One region of the Bacillus haynesii genome, then DNA from elsewhere that is predicted to be linked to it. Evidence: riboswitches for the same ligand, from Rfam matches in the RefSeq annotation. Region 1 holds a riboswitch; the other holds the start of a gene.

What was found. A riboswitch is a leader RNA that binds a small molecule or an ion and turns the genes downstream of it on or off. The one in region 1 is predicted to bind lysine.
Region 2: another riboswitch for lysine. It lies ahead of H2R00_RS00385 (aspartate kinase); the one in region 1 lies ahead of H2R00_RS18940 (amino acid permease).

What each region holds. Positions count from the first base shown of each region.
Region 1 is NZ_CP059494.1:3,827,402-3,838,412, forward strand. It holds gene H2R00_RS18905 (aminotransferase class V-fold PLP-dependent enzyme) at 1-530, opposite strand, end outside; gene H2R00_RS18910 (ROK family protein) at 799-1,659, shown strand; gene H2R00_RS18915 (glyoxal/methylglyoxal reductase) at 1,750-2,589, shown strand; gene H2R00_RS18920 (MDR family MFS transporter) at 2,630-4,081, opposite strand; gene H2R00_RS18925 (LTA synthase family protein) at 4,282-6,141, opposite strand; gene H2R00_RS18930 (metal-dependent hydrolase) at 6,241-6,711, opposite strand; gene sspJ (small acid-soluble spore protein SspJ) at 6,953-7,093, shown strand; lysine riboswitch at 7,256-7,433, shown strand; gene H2R00_RS18940 (amino acid permease) at 7,548-8,912, shown strand; gene H2R00_RS18945 (FecCD family ABC transporter permease) at 8,960-10,024, shown strand; gene H2R00_RS18950 (FecCD family ABC transporter permease) at 10,024-11,011, shown strand, end outside.
Region 2 is NZ_CP059494.1:73,933-84,943, reverse strand. It holds gene H2R00_RS00390 (sensor histidine kinase) at 1-764, shown strand, start outside; gene H2R00_RS00385 (aspartate kinase) at 1,327-2,559, opposite strand; lysine riboswitch at 2,708-2,887, opposite strand; gene uvrC (excinuclease ABC subunit UvrC) at 2,952-4,724, opposite strand; gene trxA (thioredoxin) at 4,870-5,184, opposite strand; gene H2R00_RS00370 (electron transfer flavoprotein subunit alpha/FixB family protein) at 5,396-6,373, opposite strand; gene H2R00_RS00365 (electron transfer flavoprotein subunit beta/FixA family protein) at 6,423-7,196, opposite strand; gene H2R00_RS00360 (enoyl-CoA hydratase) at 7,228-8,004, opposite strand; gene H2R00_RS00355 (fatty acid metabolism transcriptional regulator FadR) at 8,007-8,609, opposite strand; gene H2R00_RS00350 (AMP-binding protein) at 8,751-10,430, opposite strand; gene H2R00_RS00345 (DUF350 domain-containing protein) at 10,638-11,011, opposite strand, start outside.

The DNA of each region.
Region 1 (11,011 bases):
TTTTGATGGACAATCTCGGCAATCTGTTTTATGTCTTGCTTAAACCCGTTCCGATAGCCGGCATGAGGTACACACGTCAAGAGCGTCTGATCGGTAACGTCTTTTTCGTATTGTTCCAAGTTGATCATTCCGTCTTCGCTCTGAATGATGATGAGGTGATCCTTGAAGCGGTCTTGCGCAAGCCAAATTTGGCCGACAGCAGGAAAATCGATATCCGTGAAGGCGATCTGCCTTCGGTGCAATGGCTGCGGCAATGAAGCGGCAACAGCAGCCACAGCGTCAGATACTGACGGCAAAACGGCTATCTCTTCTTTTTCGGCGCCGATCAGCCGGGCGAATTTTTCCTTAGCCTCATCTATCTTGCCGAGATGTGCTTTCCAGTCTGCACCAGAAGTTAAAAGGCCGTTCTGATACTCATCAATCGCTTTGGCAACAGGCAGAGCCAGCGCGCTTCCAGAGCATGCGGCAAGGTGAACATGATCAGACAATATCGGGAATAAAGAACGGAAATTGTGGAATGGATGCTTCATGATATCCCTCCTCATTATTAAAGCTTCGTGCCGGGCTTTAAAAAACCTCTTTTTCACGGTTGCCATAAAGCGGTCAGAAGCCTTTTTAAGGGAATGTTTTTAACGCGGCAGTTGTTTGAAAACTGCCACATTTTCGGGAAGCAGTATTCCGGGGGCGTCAAAAGCCCCCATGCTCCGGTGAATCAGTGTTCAGTGTGATTGCTTTCTTTCATTGTCTGATTTATGATTCAATTAAAGCAGTTCAAACAGATGAAAAGGAGCCGAGAGGATGAAACATTACGGTGCAATAGAAGCAGGAGGCACAAAGTTTGTTTGTGCAGTTGGAACAGAAAACGGAGAAATCATAGACAGGCTGACGATCCCGACAGAGACGCCTGAGGAGACCATTGGAAAGCTGACCGATTTCTTCAGCAAATATCAGCTCACATCAATGGGGGTGGGTTCTTTTGGACCTATATCCGTTGCAAAAGATAAAGAGGATTACGGATACATAACCAATACGCCGAAATTAGCCTGGAAGGGGTACCCGTTTATTCCCGAATTGGAAAAAAGGCTCGGCATTCCGGTTTCGTTTACGACTGATGTAAACGCTGCCGCGCTTGGCGAGCTGACGAAAGGAGCGGCGCAAGGCTTGGAAAGCTGCTTGTATATTACAGTCGGCACAGGAATTGGAGCAGGAGCGATTGTCGGCGGCCGGCTCGTGCAGAGCACGCTCCATCCTGAAATGGGTCACCTTCTCATTAGACGGCATCCGCAGGATACGTTTGAAGGAATCTGTCCGTATCACAAGGACTGCCTTGAAGGGATGGCATCGGGTCCGGCGCTAGAAAAGCGATGGGGGAAAAAGGGCAAGGATTTGGCTGAAAACGAGGAAGTTTGGGAGCTTGAAGCCGACTATTTAGCACAGGCTCTCATGCAATATATTTTGATTCTGTGCCCTGAAAAAATCATCATGGGCGGCGGTGTCATGAAGCAGCAGCAGCTGTTCCCGTTGATTCGCAAAAAGCTTGCCGAATATATGAACGGATATGTCGACCTGCCTGATCTTGAAGAATACATCGTGCCGCCGGGTCTCGGCGACGATCAGGGAATCACAGGAGCGCTCGCTTTGGCTCATACAGCCGGTTGAGCAAGTTGTTTTGTAAAATCCACCCAGTGTGAGATAATAAAAGCGGTGCGTTTAAAAAGCATCTAGAAAAAAGGAAGGTGGTCGTTCAAAATGGTAAGCAGTTTAAAGGACACTGTAACATTACATAACGGTGTGAAAATGCCATGGTTTGGACTTGGAGTTTTCAAAGTTGAAGAAGGCAGCCAAGTCGTTGAATCTGTGAAAGCAGCCATTAAAAACGGATACCGGAGCATTGACACAGCCGCTATCTATCAAAATGAAGAAGGCGTCGGCAAAGGGATTAAAGAATCAGGCGTTCCCCGCGAAGAGCTTTTCATCACGTCAAAGGTATGGAACAGTGACCAGGGATATGAAAAAACATTGGCGGCTTTTGATGAAAGCCTTCGAAAACTCGGCCTTGACTACCTTGATTTATATTTGATTCATTGGCCTGGAAAAGACAAATATAAAGATACGTGGCGCGCGCTTGAAAAGCTGTACAAAGACGGCAGAGTGAAAGCGATCGGCGTCAGCAACTTCAATGTGCACCATTTGGAAAGCTTATTGGAAGATGCGGAAATTAAACCGATGGTCAATCAGGTTGAATTCCATCCGCGGCTGACTCAGGCTGAGCTTAGGGACTACTGCAAAAAGCAGGGCATTCAGGTGGAAGCATGGTCTCCGCTCATGCAGGGAAAACTCCTCGATGATCAGGTGCTGACTGACATCGCTAAAAAATACAACAAATCCGTCGCTCAAGTCATCCTGCGCTGGGATTTGCAAAGTGAAGTCGTCACCATTCCGAAGTCAATCAAAGAACACCGCATTATTGAAAATGCCGACATTTTTGACTTTGAATTGTCAGCGGAAGATGTCGAAAAAATCAACGCTCTTAACAAAGATGAGCGCGTCGGTCCGGATCCTGACACAATGGTTCACGGATTCGAATAACCATAAGAAAATCCCGGGTTTTTATGAACCCGGGATTTTTTTATTTCTCATGAATGGCCAAACGGCCTTTCGCTTGTTTTCTTCTGCTGCCGTCAAGCCGTCCGCGTCGGTGCTGCTTAATAAAGAATGAGAGAACCAATCCGATTCCCGACAATGCGGCCGCGGTCATAAACGCCAGATTGACGCCGTGAATCATCGCCGTATCCGAAGACGGACCGGCAGGATCGGTAAGCGCACGTTGTGTCATGATGGTGATCAGAACAGCCGTCCCGATCGATCCTGACATCTGTCTCATCGTATTGTTCATGGCCGTTCCGTGAGGAATCAAATGGCGCGGGAGCTGGTTCAAGCCGGCTGTCGTAACAGGCATGAGCACCATCCCCATGCCGACCATCCGAATCGCATAGACGGTAGACAAATACGCAAAAGGCGTCGTCTTTGTCAGATGGGTCAAGAGCAATGTGGTCACGAAGATCGCTGTCAAACCGGTGATACTCAAGATCCGTGCGCCGATTTTGTCAAAAATTCTTCCGGTAATCGGAGACATCAGCCCCATCACTACTGCTCCCGGAAACAGCATCATTCCCGATTCCATCGCTGTGAAATGGCGCATATCCTGCATATACATCGGCACGATCGTCGCCGCTCCGATCATCGACATAAAGACGACCATCCCGATAATCGTCGCCAGGGTAAACATCGGATATTTAAATACCCTGAATTCCAAAATCGGTTCTTCCAAATGGAGCTGCCTCCAAATGAACCAAAACAGCGCAACGCTGCCGACCGCAAAGCCAGCCAGCACGTCAGCACCCGTCCAGCCGGCAACACCGGCGCTGCTGAAGCCGTACAAAATGCCGCCGAAGCCAAGCGAAGACAATATGATGGAAGTAACGTCCATCTTAGGCGATGTCTGTTCGGTGACATTTTTTAAAATAAAGTGTGCGGCAATCATGTCGATAACGGCGAACGGAAGCAACAGGTAAAACAATACTTCCCAAGGATAGCGATCGACGATCCAGCCTGACAGGGTCGGTCCGACAGCGGGAGCGAAGGCAATTACAAGCCCGACCATTCCCATCGCTGATCCGCGTTTTTCCTTTGGGAAAATCAATAAAAGCACCGTCTGCATCAATGGCATCATAATGCCCGCACCGGCCGCCTGCACGACGCGTCCCGCAATCAGCGCCGGAAAGCTGAATGACAAGGCGCAGATCAGCGTCCCAGCCGTAAATAAAGACATTGCCGCCATGAACAGCTTTCTCGTCGTGAATTTTTCAATTAAAAAAGCCGTAACTGGAATCATGATCCCATTCACGAGCATAAAAACGGTCGTCAGCCATTGGGCAAGCCCCGGCGTAATGTTTAAGTCCCTCATGATCGGAGGCAGAGCCGTCGTCAAAAGCGTCTGATTCAAAATGGCGATAAATGTCCCCATAATCAAGACGGCAACAATCGGCAATTGATTTGTCTTGTGCTGTGTTTCACTCATATTAAAACCTTCTTATTTATCATTTTTTATAACACTTTATGAAATAATCGGTACTCGAAATAACTTCTCTTTTCATTTAGGGTAACGAAGGAACTGCAAAACCGCAAGTTCATTTTTAACATTCGGTATATAATACCCAGCTGTCCCTCAATTTAAACAGCCCCTTTAAGCCGGGGAGAATCCGGCTTAAAGGGGACGGATTATTTTTTGTAAAATCTCAGCAAATCACCGTTAATAATCTTATCGGAAAGGGAAAGCTCTTCATTCGCTTTCTCTATGAGAGGGCCGCATTTGTCCTCTCCGTCGTTGATCATATCCCCGGTTTTTTTGCTGTAGCACGTATTTTTCGTGTAGATATAATCATCTGTAATAAAGCTGCCGTTTCTTAACACAGCGAAAGGCATTCTTTCTTTCGAAAACAGGTCATTTCCGAATTGAATCATGCCTTTTGTATCAATTCCGAGCAAGTGGAGCAATGTCGGTTTGACATCAATCTGGCCGCCTGTTTCAGATATCGTTTTCGGGTCTTGATCCGTTACCCCCGGAATGTGGATAATCAGCGGCACCCGCTGCAGCTGAACGGTATCGTAAGGGGTGATTTCGTCTTTGCCCAAAAATTGAGCTAACGCATCGTTGTGCGCTTCTGATATGCCGTAGTGATCTCCCATGAAGACGATCACAGAATTGTCGTAAAGGCCGTTTTTCTTCAGTTTTGCAATGAAATGCTTCAATGCTTCGTCTTCATAGCGTACAGTCGTGACATACCGGTTTAAAATCTCACTCTCCGAATCGTATTCATCAATCAGCTTATCCTCATCATCAATTTGAAACGGAAAATGGTTCGTCAATGTGATCAGGTTGCTGTAGAAGGGCTGCGGCATGTCTTTCATCAAGTCGGCCGATTGCGTTAAAAACTCCTTGTCCTTCAGCCCCCAGCCCGTTGAATTTTCAGGTGTCACATGAAAATGGGAGACGTCATAAAAGCTGTCGATGCCAAGGGCTTTGTACATGACGTCCCTGTTCCAGAATTTTTTATGGTTGGCGTGGAAAACCGATGTTTTGTAATCGTGATTCGCCAGTGTTTTATACATCGAATTGTACGCATTTTCGCTCTTCGTAAAAAACACTGAACCGCTCAGAGACGGATAGAGCGAATTGGCGACAATGAATTCCGAATCGGACGTTTTCCCCTGTTCGGTCTGCTGATAAAAATGGTCGAAATAATAGCTTTTTTGAATGAACTTGTTCATGAACGGCGTGATCTCCTGGCCGTTCACCTTTTCATTGATGACAAACGTCTGGGTGGATTCAAGCGTTACAAAGATGACGTTTCGTCCTTCAGCAATCCCGAACATATCTTGGTTCGGTTTGCTGTAGTCGGCATTTGTGTAGTTTTCGATCGTTGCCAGGCTGTTTTCATCAGCGACCGCTTTTTGTGTCAAATTAAAGGTCTGTGAAATGCCGTCCAACAGATGAAACTGATATAAGCCGATATTTTTTACAAGCACTTCCCTGTCGTAGGAGTAGCTTAAAAACTTCGGCTGATCCAGCTCTGACAGGGCGAGATTAAACAGCACCGTTCCGGCGGCTGCCACATAGTAGATCTTAACGGCTTTAGCGGAAAGCTTTTTGCCGGTTCTTTCGCGCGTTTTTGCCAGCCAGACCATGAGAGCCAGGTCCAGGAAAAGCGCGATGAAAACCGGATTGAACAGTTCCTGAAAACTGCTTCCAAGCCCCCCGAGGTTTTTTGCCTGGAACAGGACGGGAATGGTGATGAAATCGATGTAGAAACCATAAAAAATGCTGTTTGCAATCAAGATGCCCGTCAGGACGACATTAGCCCCGATTAAATAGAGGCGCTGCGTTTTTTCGCGAAAAAAGAGGCTGATGCCGAGTACAGGGATGAGAAAGCTAAGCGGGTTGATAAACAGGATCAGTTCCTGAAGTGCGTTGTCGATTTGTAAATTAAAGCCCAGCTTGTAGATGAAGTACGTCTTCATCCACATAAAAAATATGGATAGGCATAAAAACCACTGCTTTTTAAAAAATTGTTCTTTCATATAAATAGCTCCTCACATATAATCCCCGCAGGTAAAGAACACCAAGATAAAATGACTAAAAAAAGCATAATATAGCAATCGGTCAAACCGTCTCTTTCGTCAGGCGATCAAGTTCGCAATAAAATAGCACGAAACAACGGTGAGCACAGCAAGAACGCCTTGTTCTGCCTTCCCGCCGGTTTTAATATAAAGGGGCAGCCGAACCTTAATGGCGGACGGAAAGAAAAGTTTGATGCCGTTTACAGTCCCGGCATCAAGGAGCAGATGGCTCGCCATTCCGGCCATCAATCCGAAAAGTATGCTCTGATCTGTAAAATATAAATGTGCCGCAAATGCCGTAATGAGCAAAAAGAGCAGGCTGTGTGTAAACGTCCTGTGCCCGAAGACAGAACTGATCACTGCTGATAAAATCGGAAGCCTTCTGCCTATCTTGCTTTTTGTATGGCAAATATCCGGAATCAATGCTCCGATAACACCAGAAGCTGTCATGAACACCGGATCATATCCGTAAAAATAAGCAGCAGCCGTACAAGAAGCGACCCCTCCCATGATGTGTGTTTTTCCTGTCATATCGCTTCTCCTTTAAGACCTATAACAATTTCCTAATGAAAACTATATCAAGAGTTCTGACGGCCTTCAAGACAGATGGTGACAACTTGTCAGCTAAAAAACCGCATTTTCTTGAGGCAATCGGCACGTTTTCATCTAAAATATGGTGTTTTCAGTTAAAAAACACCTTCCAAGGTTCTGCATAATTTTAAAATGATAAGCCAAATTAAAATTGTACCACATTTTTAAAGAGGTGATTCATTTGGGTATTCTCTTCAATAAAGATAGAGGAAATAAGGAAAAGAACCAAAACGCCGTTCGGGGGGCGCTTGAAGATGCAGGGCAAGCGCTGAAAGGAGACCCTCTGCAAGAGGCGGTCAACAAAAAGAAAAATAACCGATAAATGACAGATGGAAGGGCCCGTCTTCCATTCTTCAGAAGGCTGCCAAAAAAGGCGGCCTTTTGTCGCGGCTGTCCGCTTTTTTCCATCACTTCCCTTTGACAGATTAAAATTTCTCTGGTAACCTCTTTTCAGAATATGTGATAAATCCTCACTCTTAACTCTTAGTGAGGTAGAGGTTGCGCGGATGATGAGTCGCATGTGTGAGGCTGATGGGGCCGATGATCATATGCAAAAGGCATCAGCGCCGAAGCATAAGGAAGCCATTCATTCTTTATGCTGGGTCTGCATTGAATAAGTGCAGGACTGCCGCGGTTTTTTCCCGCGGAGGGCTATCCGGAGATCAAGAGTGTATGTTTAACCAAAGCATGGACTTTTGTTCATGCTTTTTTTATTTTGAATGATCTCACGGTCTGGTCCGGCATATTTTTTATAAAATGCTCGGAGGTTATATTTTATGGAACAGACAAAAAAATGGGGCTTCTGGCTTCTTACGGCTTTTGTTGTCGGCAATATGGTCGGCTCAGGGATTTTTATGCTCCCCAGCACACTCGCTCAGACGGCAAGCCCGCTCGGCGTAACGGCGGCATGGCTGGTGACGGGCGCGGGGGTGCTGATGATCGCCCTTGTATTCGGTCATTTATCCATTCGCCGCCCGGATCTTAAAGCAGGTCCGCAAAGCTATGCAAGAGCTTTATTCTCAGACCCTAAAAAAGGGAATGCGGCAGGTTTTACAATGGTTTGGGGGTATTGGGTGGCAAGCTGGATCAGCAACGTGGCCATCATTACAAGCCTTGCAGGCTATATGACGACTTTCCTGCCGATCTTAACTGACGGACGCGAGCTGGTTGAACTCGGCGGACACTCTGTCACACTTGGCCAGACCTTGACATTTATCGTGTGTACGATTTTGTTATGGGGGACGCATTTCATCTTAGTCTCCAGCATAAATGGAGCAGGCAAGCTGAACTTTTTAGCGACTTTTTCCAAAGTGCTTGGGTTTGTCCTGTTTATTGTTGCAGGTTTATTCGTTTTTCAAACGGCATTATTCGAATCATTTTATTTTCCGATCGAATCAGAAGGCAAAAGCATAGGGCTGGGCGGACAGGTTCACAATGCGGCGATTTCAACGCTGTGGGCGTTTGTCGGCATCGAGTCTGCGGTGATTTTATCAGGGCGCGCATCATCCCAGCGCGATGTGAAACGCGCGACGATTACCGGACTGTTAATTGCGCTCGGTATTTATATGATCATCACTTTAATTACGATGGGCGTCATCCCGCACGATCAGCTCCAGGCATCAGATAAACCGTTCGTTGATGTGCTGCACGTGATCATCGGCAGCTTTGGCAGCGTGATGATGGCGGTCTTGGCAATCGTTTCTTTGTTCGGATCGATGCTCGGCTGGATTTTAATCGGCGCAGAGGTTCCGTATCAGGCGGCAAAGGCCGGTGATTTTCCTGTTTTCTTTGCGAAAACGAACAAAAAGGGAAGCCCAGTCAATTCATTGATCGTCACAAACGTGATGTCGCAGATCTTTATTTTCTCAACGATTTCGGGAACGATCAGCGAGGCCTTTACGTTTTTAACAACGTCGGCGACGCTCGCTTACCTTGTGCCTTATCTCGTAGCGGCTGTTTTCAGCTTGAAGCTCATCCTCAAAGGGGAGACATACGGCGAGCTGAAAGGGTCAAGAACAGGGGACGGCATTATCGCCTTGGCCGCTCTGGCGTACTCTTTATGGGTCATCGTTTCAGGCACGTCTGACTTGACCACCTTTATCTTGGGAATCGGGCTGTTTTTCGTCTTAGGTCTATCATGAAAATGATAATCGTTATCGGTTAAAAAGATCGAAAGGAATGGCATCGAGTGAGCTCTTACAAAAACATACATCATATCAACAGCGCGGATGGCCCTGATGAAGAACAGAGACCGATCAGCCGTCCGCTCGGAGCTGTTTTTGTCCTGACCGGCGGAATCATGCTGCTGCTTTTTGGCGCCGCATTATCGATTGCGCTCGGTGCGGCTGATATAAAGCTTGGAACGGTATGGGACGCTATTTTTCATTTTGATGCGAAAAATACGGCCCATCAAATTATTCAGGAACTAAGACTGCCAAGAACGGTAAGTGCGGCTCTTGTGGGCGCCTGCCTGGCGGTTTCCGGTGCGGTGATGCAGGGGATGACGAGAAATCCTCTCGCATCGCCGGAAATTATGAGCGTCACGCACGGGTCAGCTTTCGCAATTGCTGTCGCGTTTGCTTTTTTTCCAGGAACCACATCGGTCGGGCTGATGATCTGGTCATTTGCCGGTGCAGGTCTTGGAGCGGGGCTCGTTTTTGCGATCGGAATGTTTTCAAAAGGCGGTCTTACGCCTGTAAAGCTGGCTTTGGCTGGTACGGCTGTCGGCACGTTCCTGAGCGCTCTTTCTACGGGCATCGCGATCCATTTTGATGTGGCGCGCGACGTCAGTTTTTGGTATGCCGGAGGTGTCGCCGGTACGAAATGGCTCAGCATTCAGTTGTTGATTCCGGCGGCAGCGCTCGGTTTGGCTGTCGTTTTTGTCATCGCACGCTCCATTACGGTTCTGAGTCTGGGAGAGGAGCTGGCGAAAGGGCTCGGTCAATATACGAAGACGGTTAAAGCGATCGGCATCGTGTCGGTTGTTCTGCTGACGGGTGCTGCTGTATCCGTTGCCGGGGCGATCGGTTTTATCGGATTGATCATTCCGCATATTACCCGCTTTCTGGTCGGGGTTGATTATCGCTGGATCATTCCATGCTCAGCGGTGCTTGGCGCAGTTCTTCTGATCTATGCGGATATTGCGGCAAGGCTGGTCAACCCGCCGTTTGAAACACCTGTCGGAGCAGTAACGGCGCTTGTCGGCGTACCATTCTTTCTCTATCTGGCCCGCAGGGAAAGGAGTGGACTGTAATGCTCAGGAAAAACAACAGACGGGCGGCTGCGGTGATGCTCGTCATGGCCGTGCTGACGGTCGCCGTGTTTTTATTAAGCATGAACATGGGAGAAATCCGCATCGCACCGCTTGATACATTGAAAACACTGTTCGGCTTCGGAACGCCGCAGGATGAACTTGTATTATTTGAATTCCGTTTGCCGCGCATGGTCCTCGCCATGCTGATCGGTGCGGGGGTTGCTGTCTCCGGAGCCGTCTGGCAGGGGATATCCCGGAATGATCTGGCCGATCCGGGGATATTGGGCATCAATACGGGAGCAGGTTTTGCCGTTGTGCTGTTCATCTTCTATTTTCAGGGAGACGTTGGCAACCTGCAAAAAGGATTCGTTTTTTCCCTGCCGATTTTCGCGTTTTTGGGAGCCTGTTTTGCAGTCGTTTCCATCTATTTGCTGGCGTGGAAAAAAGGCTTGAATCCCATTCGCCTCGTTCTGGTCGGCATCGGAGTGAATGCGGCGTTTTCGGCGGCCATCTTAATGCTGCAGCTTAAAATGGACCCGAATGACTTTATGCAGGCGGCTGTTTGGCTGTCAGGAAATATATGGAGTTCAAACTGGAGCTTTGTCTCGGCCGTGCTGCCATGGATCGTCGTGCTGATTCCTTTTATCCTCTATAAAGCGCGCTATTTAAACGTGCTGAATCTCGGTGATCAGCTCGCAACAGGGCTCGGAACGGCAGTTGAAAAGGAGCGGCGCACACTGCTTCTGTCAGCAGCCGCGCTGAGCGGCGCGTGTGTAGCGGCTGGAGGAAATATTACGTTTCTCGGTCTCGTGGCTCCGCATATTGCCAGAAGACTTGTCGGGCCAAAGCATCAGCTTTTAATCCCGGCTTCCGCGTTGACCGGAGCATTGCTCTTTTTACTGGCGGACTTAATCGGAAGAATGATACTGGCGCCTTCGGAAATTCCCGTAGGGCTTGTCATTGCCGCTTTAGGCGCGCCGTACTTTA
Region 2 (11,011 bases), 480 kb from region 1:
ATGAAGTATCAAACGGATTTAAGTCCATGCAGCTGCAGCTAAAGAAATCATTAGCCAAACAACAATCACTTGAAAACGAAAGAAAACTGTTTATTGCTTCTATCGTGCATGATTTACGGACACCAATATTTACAATCCGGGGATATCTAGAAATCATAGAAAAGCAATTACACCAAGCCCCTGAAAAAGTAAAGAAATACATTGCGACATGCAGAAATAAAGCGGATATGCTGAATCATTTAGTGTCAGACCTATTCTCATACACGAAGCTAGAACTTTACAAAGAAAAACCAAGTGTAGAGTTTGTAAACCTAAACCGCTTACTTGACGATTACCTGAACGATTACTCAGCAATATTAGAAGAAAAGGGAATTCATCTCATAAAATCAATTCCTGAAGGTGATACATATGTTTATGCAGATCCCGAGCTTTTTTCCAGAGCTTTTTACAACATAATAGACAATGCCATAAGATTTTCTTTTAAAAACAGCGACATCTACGTTTCACTGTTCGAAGAGAAAAAATACGCTGTCATTGCCATTCGGGATAAAGGAAAGGGGCTGCACGAGTCCGAGTTAGACCAGATATTTACGCCGCTTTACAGAGGAGAAACCTCTCGCAATCGAAAAACAGGAGGAGCCGGATTGGGCTTAGCCATAAGCAAGGAGATTTTAGAAGTACATGGAGGTAAAATTACTGCAGAAAACCATAACAAACAAGGTGCCGTTTTTAAATTATATTTGCCATTACCTAATGGATCATGATTAAGCATCATACTTTTTTTGATCGCTTGTTTTAGATGATATAGAAAAAGCAATAAAGAAATCGCTCATCATACAATAAAAGCACATAGCCTGAATATGAAAAAAGGACCCATACATCAAGTAGAAACCAAAACAGCCAACCAATAGCTGAAAAGTAACATTTTATTTTTCGGCCTATTATTTATATCAAAAAGGAATAAAATTTGGCCTCTGGCTGATTCGGTATTACAAACATCGCAACCGTATTGGGCTCTGTTTAATCAAATTTATTTCGCACAAAGTGTCATAGGCGGGGACCGCGGATATATTTTACGAAGAAAAAGGATGCAGCATCGTAAAATCGCTCTGTGTTATTATCAATCGTCTCCCGACTACTAAAGCCATTCCACAACAAACAATGGATAAAAGCTTATCAGAGCGGAAAACAGCGATATGATTGAGCTCCCTAAGGAAGAATATTCATCTTCATTTTCGCGGATTTCCCGCCTTATTCGACTTTGCATTAGCCCTTACTAACTCTGATTACATACCATTCTCCTCCTGCTAGCAAATTGCAGGATGTTTAATTCGCAGCTATGCTTATTTTCGACAGTTCAAAAGCATCATGCAGCGCTTCAACGGCTTTCACCATATCGCCTTCGTTGACGACAGTCGAAACTTTGATTTCGGATGTGCTGACCATTTTGACCTGGATGTTTTTTTCCGCCAGCACAGCGAACATTTCCGCTGCTACCCCCGGGTTGGAGATCATGCCTGAACCGACGATCGACACTTTGGCAAGCCTGTTTTCCGTTTCAATCTGTTCATAGTCGAGCGCGTCTTTGTATTCTTCGAGAACTTCGACCGTCCGTTTTAAGTCTTCTGTTTTCACGGAGAAAGAAATCGACGTTTTGCTTGTGCTTGTCACCGATTGAATGATGATGTCAACGTTGATGTTCTGTTTGGCGAGCGTTGTAAAAATCGTTGACAGCGTCGTCAAGCCGCTCGCCAGGCCGCATACAGTCACGCGTGTGATCTGATCTTCAAATGCAATGCCTCTTACGATTAAATTCTGTTCCATTGATGATTCCTCCTCGATTAATGTGCCGGCTTCTTTTTCGGTGCTTGAACGGACTTCCAAAGGCACCTGATAGTTTTTCGCAAATTCAACAGCTCTCGGATGAAGGACGCCTGCTCCGAGATTGGCAAGCTCAAGCATTTCATCGTAAGAGATTCCGGCCAGCTTCCGCGCTGTTTTCACATAGCGGGGATCGGTTGTGAAAACCCCCGGTACATCGGTGTAAATGTCGCATTTATCGGCTTTCAGGGCAGCTGCGAGGGCAACGGCTGTCGTATCTGATCCGCCTCTGCCGAGCGTTGTGATTTCACCTTCCGCTGTGATGCCCTGGAATCCGGCGACAACGGCGATTTTCCCTTCATTCAGGCGCTCTTTCAGCTTGCCTGTATTAATGTTCGTAATCCTTGCGTTACCGTGAATATTTTCGGTTTCGATGCCGGCCTGCCAGCCTGTATAGGAAACCGCATCATACCCTTTGTTCTGCAAAGCCATTGTCAACAGCGAAATTGTCACCTGTTCTCCTGTTGTCAGCAGCATATCCATTTCCCTGCTGCTCGGCTGTTCGGTAATTTCCTTAGCAAGCGCGACGAGGGAGTCCGTCGATTTGCCCATCGCCGAAACGACGACGACAACATCATGACCGCGCTGTTTTTCCTCGATGACGCGGTTTGCGACATTCAATATTTTTTCCACTGACCCTACGGAAGTTCCGCCAAATTTTTGGACGATGAGACCCATCAAATACCACCCTTTTTGTTTTCGTTCGTGCTTGTTTATGTATGAAGAGGAAAGCTTGACCAGCGGGCTGTACGGTTTTTTCATACAAAAAAAGCAATGAGAGAATTCCCTCATTGCTTTAACCAACAAAAATGCCGATGATCTTAAACAACGAGATAGCCCTCCAAGAAATGAATTCTTGACAGCCTTACATTTATTCAATGTAAAGCCAGCAGGAAAAATGAATGGATTTTTCCCCGCTTCGGCGACGCTCCCCTTTCAGCTTTCTTCATCGGAATCCATCTTCCTCATCAAGCCTACTCTTGAAGTTCGCACCTCTATCTTCACCATATCACACGATCTTATTATGAAATTAGTACAAATTCTATCAGATTCTTTTTAAAAGTTCAACATTATTTTTTTAAAGCCTCTTCAATCAGCTGCGCCGTTTTCAGGGGAATGCCGAGTTTGCGGATATCTTCGGCGCTCGCTTCCTTCATTTTCTTAACGGAACCGAAATGTTTTAACAGCAGTTTTTTCCGCTGTTCGCCGACGCCCGGTATGCCGTCGAGCACCGATTGAAATGCGCTTTTTCCCCTGAGCTGCCTGTGGAAGCTGATCGCAAACCTGTGCACTTCGTCCTGAATGCGCTGAAGCAGGTAAAATTCCTGGCTGTTCCGCTCAAGCTGGACGATCTCAAGGGGATCACCGATCAAAAGGTTGGATGTTCTGTGTTTATCGTCTTTCACCAGACCGGCAACAGGGACATCGAGACCCAATTCATTTTCCAGAACGTCAAGGGCAGCAGACACCTGCCCCTTTCCGCCGTCGATCAAAATTAAATCAGGCAACGGCAGATTTTCTTTCAGCACCCTTGTATATCTTCTTCTGATGACTTCGCGCATTGATCCGTAGTCGTCAGGACCTTCAACTGTCTTGATTTTATATTTGCGGTACTCTTTTTTATGCGGTTTTCCGTCGAGAAATACAACCATGGCCGAAACAGGGTCCGTTCCTTGAATATTTGAATTATCAAACGCTTCAATTCTGTACGGCGTGTAGATGCCCAGCGCTTTGCCAAGCTTTTCAATCGCGCCGATCGTCCGCTCTTCGTCCCGTTCGATGAGCGAAAACTTCTCTTTCAAAGCGAGCTTTGCATTTTTATGGGCAAGGAGCAGCAGATCTTTCTTCGCTCCTCTTTTCGGCTGGCGCACGTGCACGTCCAAAAGCTCCTCAATCATGTCCTTATCGACGCTGTCAGGCACCAAAATTTCCTTCGGAAGAAAATGGTTGTTTTTTGAGTAAAATTGCCCGATGAACGTCAAAAACTCCTCATCTGCTTCCCTGTATAGAGGAAACATGCTGACATCCCTTTCAATCAATTTACCTTGCCTGATGAAGAAGACCTGGACGCACATCCAGCCCTTGTCATACGAATAGGCAAATACATCGCGGTCAACCATGTCGTTCAGCATCATTTTCTGTTTTTCCATCGTTGACTCGATATGGGCAATTTGATCGCGGAATTCTTTCGCCCGTTCAAACTGCAGGTTTTCCGAGGCTTCAAGCATTTTTGCTTCAAGTTCTTTCTTGACTTCATTGTATCCGCCCTTTAAAAAGCGGGTAATTTCTTCTGTGAGCTGTCTGTTTGTCTCCTCAGACACATCATATACGCATGGCGCCAGACATTGTCCGAGATGATAGTACAAACAGACGCGGTCCGGCAGTTTGGCGCACTTTCTGAGCGGATAGAGGCGGTCCAGCAGCTTTTTTGTTTCCCTTGCAGCCTGGACATTGGGGTACGGTCCGAAATAGCGGCCTTTGTCTTTTTTGACCTTCCTTGTGACAATCAGCTTCGGATGCCGCTCATTCGTGATTTTAATGAACGGGTAGCTTTTATCATCTTTCAGCATCACATTATATTTCGGGTCGTACTTTTTGATTAAATTCATTTCAAGAATGAGCGCTTCGATGTTCGAGGATGTGACAATGTATTCGAAGTCTTCAATTTCACTGACAAGACGCTGTGTTTTGGCATCATGGGAACCGCTGAAATAGGAGCGGACCCTGTTTTTTAAGATTTTCGCTTTCCCGACGTAGATGACGGTATCCTGCCTGTCTTTCATTAAGTAGCAGCCAGGCTGATCCGGGAGAAGGGCCAGCTTTTCTTTGATTTTTTTGTTCATCAAAAATCCTTCCTTGTTTCGGCGTTTTTCCTTAATTTTAGTTTACCATGACCGACCGTACGTTCGCCACAATTGGAGAAGGAAGATGGCGGTTTGTAAGAAAAAAGCGATCCCTTTGGAATCGCCTTTTTCACAGGTTTCTATTTTACAAATGTTTGTTGACCAATTCTTCAAGCGCTTCTTTCGGTTTAAAGCCGACAGATGTTTCGACCACTTCGCCGTCTTTTAGTACGAGGAGAGTCGGGATGCTCATCACGCCGTATTTGCCGGCAGTTTCTTGGTTTTCGTCAACATCGATTTTTACGATTTTCAGTTTGTCTCCCATTTCTTGATCAAGCTCTTCAAGTACGGGCGCGATCATTTTACAAGGTCCGCACCAAGGAGCCCAGAAGTCGGCGAGAACTACGCCTTCACTTGTTTCAGTTGAGAATGTTTGATCAGTTGCTTTTACGATAGCCATTCTTTCATTCCTCCAATTGTGAAATTATGCTTTTTAGTATAGCATCTCCCTTTGGTTCACGCTAACATAATGCTTGATTATACGTTTCCCTATCTGCACAGTTTTACACATCGGGATTTTAGCCTTTCTGAAAATGTCCATATCCCATGTTATTTTGCAGAAGACGGAAATGTGCCTATGTAAAAAGCCGGCCATTCAGGCCGGCTTTTGATCAAGTGCTGACGCTCAGCTTTTTAAATTCCTCCGTGAGCAGCGGAACGATTTCAAATAAGTCGCCGACGATCCCGTAGTCGGCAATTTTAAAGATATCAGCTTCCGGATCTTTGTTGATGGCAACGATGATTTTGCTGTTTGACATCCCTGCGAGGTGCTGAATCGCTCCGGAAATGCCGCAGGCGATATATAAGTCAGGTGTCACGACTTTGCCGGTCTGGCCGATTTGAAGCGAATAGTCGCAGTAGTCTGCGTCACAGGCTCCCCTAGAAGCGCCGACCGCGCCACCCAATACGTCGGCAAGCTCCTGCAGCGGTTTAAAGCCTTCCTCGCTTTTGACGCCGCGACCTCCTGCTACAATAATTTTCGCTTCAGACAAATCGACGCCTTCGGACGTTTTTTTGACAATGTCCTTGATGACCGTTCTGATGTCCCGAATATCTGCTTCGATGCTTTCAACCGCTCCTGTCCGCGTCTCATCTTTGTCAAGCGGGGCGATATTATTCGGTCTGATCGTTGCAAAAATCGTTTCATCTTCGGAAATGATCCGCTCAAACGCTTTGCCTGAGTAAATCGGCCTTGTAAACACGATGTTGCCGCCGGCCACTTCGACGTCGACGGCATCCGATATCAGCCCTGTTCCCATACGGGCTGCAAGCTTCGGCGACAAGTCTTTTCCCATTGACGTATGGCCGAAAATCATCACGTCCGGATTCTCGCGTTCAATGATTGGCAAAAAGGCTTGAACATAGCCGTCAGACGTATAGTTTTTCAAGAGCGGGTTTTCGGCTGTAAGCACTCTGTCAGCGCCGTAATGGATCAGTTCTGCCGCATGACTTGAAACGCTTTCACCGAAGAGAACGCCGATTACCTCTCCCCCTTGGGCAACCGTTTTTCCTGCGGCTATCGCTTCGAATGTCACATTTCTCAACGAACCGTCCCTGAACTCTCCCAATACGATAACTTTTTTGCTCATGTCCATTTCCCCCTGTATTTTAATGACCGTGTTTTTTCTCCCTTCGGCTTCAAACGACCTTTGCTTCGCTTCTCAGCAGTGATACAAGGTCTGCCGCCTGCTGCTCCGGTTCCCCTTCAAGGATTTTCCCGGCTTCTTTTTTCGGAGGCAGGAATCGTTCGATCGTTTTTGTTTTGGCGGCCACGTCTTCCTCGTCGATATCCAGATCATCAAGCTCGAGCTCCTCGAGAGGCTTTTTCTTCGCCTTCATGATTCCTGGAAGAGACGGATAACGCGGCTCATTCAACCCCTGCTGTGCAGTCGCTACGATTGGAAGCGACGTCTGGATCACTTCAAGATCGCCCTCGGCGTCGCGTTCCGCTTCAACATCTGCGCCGTTTACCGTCAGCTTTGTAATCGTCGTAATACAAGGAATGCCGAGCAGCTCTGCCAAACGAGGCGCCACCTGTCCCGATCCCCCATCGATCGCCACGTTCCCGCCGAGTATAATGTCGTACTCGCGGTCTTTCAAATAGTTGTAAAGGATGGCTGAAGCCGTATATTGGTCCGCTTCTTCCAGGTCGTCTTCAATGTTGATCAGAACGGCTTTGTCGCACCCCATCGCCAGAGCCGTCCTGAGCTCTTTTTCAGCTTCTTCCTCGCCGACTGTGACGACCGTAATTTCACCGCCGTGCTTCTCCTTCAGCTGAAGCGCTTCTTCAATGGCGTACTCATCGTACGGATTGATGATGAATTCAGCTCCGTCCGTGTTGATTTCCCCTTGTTCAATCTGAATTTTCTCCTCTGTATCAAACGTGCGCTTCATTAAGACATAAATGTTCATGTTCTATTCATCCCCTTTGTTTTCACGTTTGTTATTTCCCTTTAAAATGCGGCTTCCGCTTTTCAAGAAATGCCTGAATCCCTTCCTTCGCATCCTCGGATTGGAACACTTCGCCGAAGTATTTCCCTTCTAGCTTGAGGCCGCCTTCATACGAATACACTTTGCTCGAATTCAGGAGTTCAATGACATAAGCCATCGTCTGCGGACTTTTTTCAGCGAATTTTTGCGCGAGCTCTTGTGCCTTTTGCAGCACTTCTTCTTCATTCGCCGCCAAAATCGTGACAAGGCCGTATTCAAAAGCTTCCTTGCCGGATATCGGCTCAGATGTCCCGATCATTTCAAGCGCTTTGGCGGTGCCCACATACTTCGGAAGTCGCTGCGTTCCCGCAAAGCCGGGAATGATTCCGAGATTCAGTTCTGGAAGGCCGAGCTTAGCGCTTTCCTCGGCAATCCGGATGTGGCATGCCATCGCAAGCTCCAGGCCGCCTCCAAGAGCAGCCCCGTGAATTGCGGCGATCACCGGTTTTGGAAAAGATTCTACCTTTTCGAAAATCTGCTGGCCTTTATCAGCCAAATTTGCATAATCAGACCCGTCCATCAATGATGTAAACTCTTTAATGTCAGCGCCTGCCGAGAAAAATCTTCCTTCTCCGTGAATCACGACGCTTCTGACATCCTGACGTTCTGAAAGTTCATCAAGGCATGCGGAAAGATCTTCAAGCACTTGCGTCGATAGCGCATTTGCCGGCGGGTGCTGAATCGTAATGATCGCGACATGGGCGTCTACGGTGTATGATAATGCTGCCATTTTTATTCCTCCTCCTTCGTCTTCTGGCTGCTGAACCCGTGGATCAGCAATTCATGAATGTTGTCTGCCAGGTTTGGCAGATCGTATTTTTGATCATTCATCACCCAGGTTGTAACCGTCTCATCCACCGTACCGAAAATCATCTGCTTCGCCAGGCGGACGTCAAGCGTGCTCTTAAATTCTCCCGCTTCTTTTCCTTCGGTGATGATGTCTTCCAGGATCGTTAAGTACCCTTTGAGAATCTCATTGATTTTCAGCCTCAGCTCAAGATTCGACTGCCTCAGCTCAAGCTGGGTGACAATCGCGAGGTGGCGATCGCTGCTGAGCAGTTCAAAGTGCTTTTTGATGAACAGCGAAAGCTTTTCTGTCGCCGAATTTTTCGCTTTCATTTCTTCGTTCATCTGCTCGATAAACTGTCCCATTTTCTCTTTGAATAATGAGATGAGAATGTCTTCTTTGTTTTTAAAATAAAGATAAATGGTGCCGTCCGCCACTCCGGCCTGCTTGGCGATTTTTGAAACCTGTGCCTGATGGTATCCGTTTTCTGCAATCACAATGACAGCTGCGTCGATAATCTGCATATACTTTGGTCTCTTTTGTTTCAATTGGCTTCGTCCCTTTCAAATTAATGAATGAATACTCATTCATGAGTTAATCGTAAATAAAAATGGACGGTTTGTCAAGAAGCTAAACTCAAATCGCATCACAAAAGCATGCCGTCAAAATCGACGGCAGACTTCGCTTTTTCAGACGCCGGTCTTTTCTTCTTGAACGAGCGCTCTTCTTAAAATCTTTCCGACTGCCGTTTTCGGAAGTTCGTCCCTGAACTCGTATACTTTCGGCACTTTATAAGGAGCCAGACGCGATCTGGCATATTCGTCCAATTCCTTCTCTGTTATTGTAACATGATCTTTCAGCACAACAAAAGCCTTAACCGTTTCTCCTCTGTATTCGTCAGGGATGCCGGCAACGACCGCCTCCTGAACGGCTTCATGCTCGTAGAGCACCTCTTCGATTTCGCGCGGGTAGATGTTGTATCCCCCGGCAATGATCACGTCTTTTTTGCGGTCGACGATATAAAAGAAGCCGTCTTTATCCATGTAGCCGATGTCTCCGGTAAAAAACCAGCCGTCCCTTAGACTCTGAGCTGTTTCTTCATCATTGTTCCAGTAGCCTTTCATCACCTGCGGTCCTTTGACGGCGATTTCTCCATGCTCATAAGGCCCGAGAAAACCGCCGGTTTCTTCCGAATAGATCGCCGCGTCTGTACCAGGCCAAGGACACCCGATACTGCCCGCTTTATTCAAATCCCAAATAAAATTGGCGTGGGTGACGGGCGAGGTTTCAGACATTCCGTAACCTTCGACAAGCCTTCCGCCCGTCACCTTTTCAAACTGCTGTTTGACTTCAACAGGAAGCGCCGCTGATCCGCTCAAACAGCTCTTAATTGACGACAGATCGTATTGGTGAAGGTCAGGATGGTTCAACAGGGCGATATAAATCGTCGGTGCCCCCGGAAATATCGTCGGCTTTTCTTTATCGATCGTTTTCAGCGCAGAGCGCGCGTCAAATCTCGGCAGCAGGATCATTTCATACCCCTGCCTGATCGTGAAATTCAAGACGGCCGTCATTCCGTAGACGTGAAAAAACGGAACGATCCCCAGCACCTTCTCCTCCCCTTTATTCAATTGATAAAACCAGGCGGCGCACATCTCCATGTTGGCTAGTATGTTGCGGTGGCTGAGCATGACGCCTTTTGGCGTGCCTGTCGTGCCTCCGGTATACTGCAGGACGGCAATGTCGTGGGCTGGATCGATTTCAATATCCGGCGGACCGCTTGGAACGGGGCGTTTCATGATGGTGCGGAAAAGGTGGGTCGTCTCATTTTCATTGATCTCAACCGACATTTGATTCTCTTTTTTTTGAACAATCGGGTACAGCAGATTTTTAGGGAAAGGCAGGTAATCTTTTATGCTTGTCGCAATGATGTGCCCGACATTTGTTAGCGCTTTCATTTTATATGCCGCCGGGTACAGCATGTCGAGCGTAATGATGATGGTTGCCCCGCTGTCATGAAGCAGATGTTCGAGCTCCCTTTCCGTATACAGCGGATTTGTCTGAACGACGATGCCGCCGGAGAAAAGTACGCCGTAATACGCGATAACCGCCTGCGGGCAGTTCGGCAGCATGATCGAGACTCTGTCTCCTTTTTGAATGCCGAGTGACAGCAGGTAATCTGCCATTTTTAAAGCGTCCTCGTAAACTTGCCGGTACGAACGTTTTTTTCCGAGAAAATGAATCGCTGTTTTTTCAGAAAACTGTTGGGCGGATTGTTGCAGGATGGAATGGAGTGTTTGGTCTTCAAATTGCAGTTCGTGAGGAATTTGTTCAGGATAATGACGCAGCCACGGTTTTTCAGTCGGCATAAGATCCCCCCTTTTAAACAATATATTCTTGATTTCAGTATATCAAAACAATATTCAGAAAGTAATGATATTTTTTCATTTTTAAAAAGGCGCCCTTTTCAGGACACCTTTTTTAAGCATAAAAGATCATATAAATCAGGCCGATAACCACAAATACCCCAGCTGTAAAAAACAGGACTTTCGCTAATTTCTCCATGTTGATCCCCTTTAGATACCCGAAGCCACGACAAATGACAGGCCGACTGAAATGACGAATGAAATGAAGCCGACTGCGCGGTTGTCGTTTTCAATCTCCTTGTCAATTTTAAAGCGCGGCGTCAGAAATTCAAAAATGAAGTAGCCGATCAAAAGCAGGATAAAACCGAACAGCCCCCACCCCATCATTTGCAGCAGGGAATTATGCTGGCTGATCGATTTTTGCAGCACGTTGGCGATGCCTAAAATTTTTCCGCCTGTTGCCATCGCAACCGCCATGTTTCCTTTTTGAATCTCCTCCCAATTTTTATACGTGGTGACGAGTTCAAACACAGATAAAAATATCACAAGACACAAAACGGAAACGCTGTAGTACGCGGCGATTT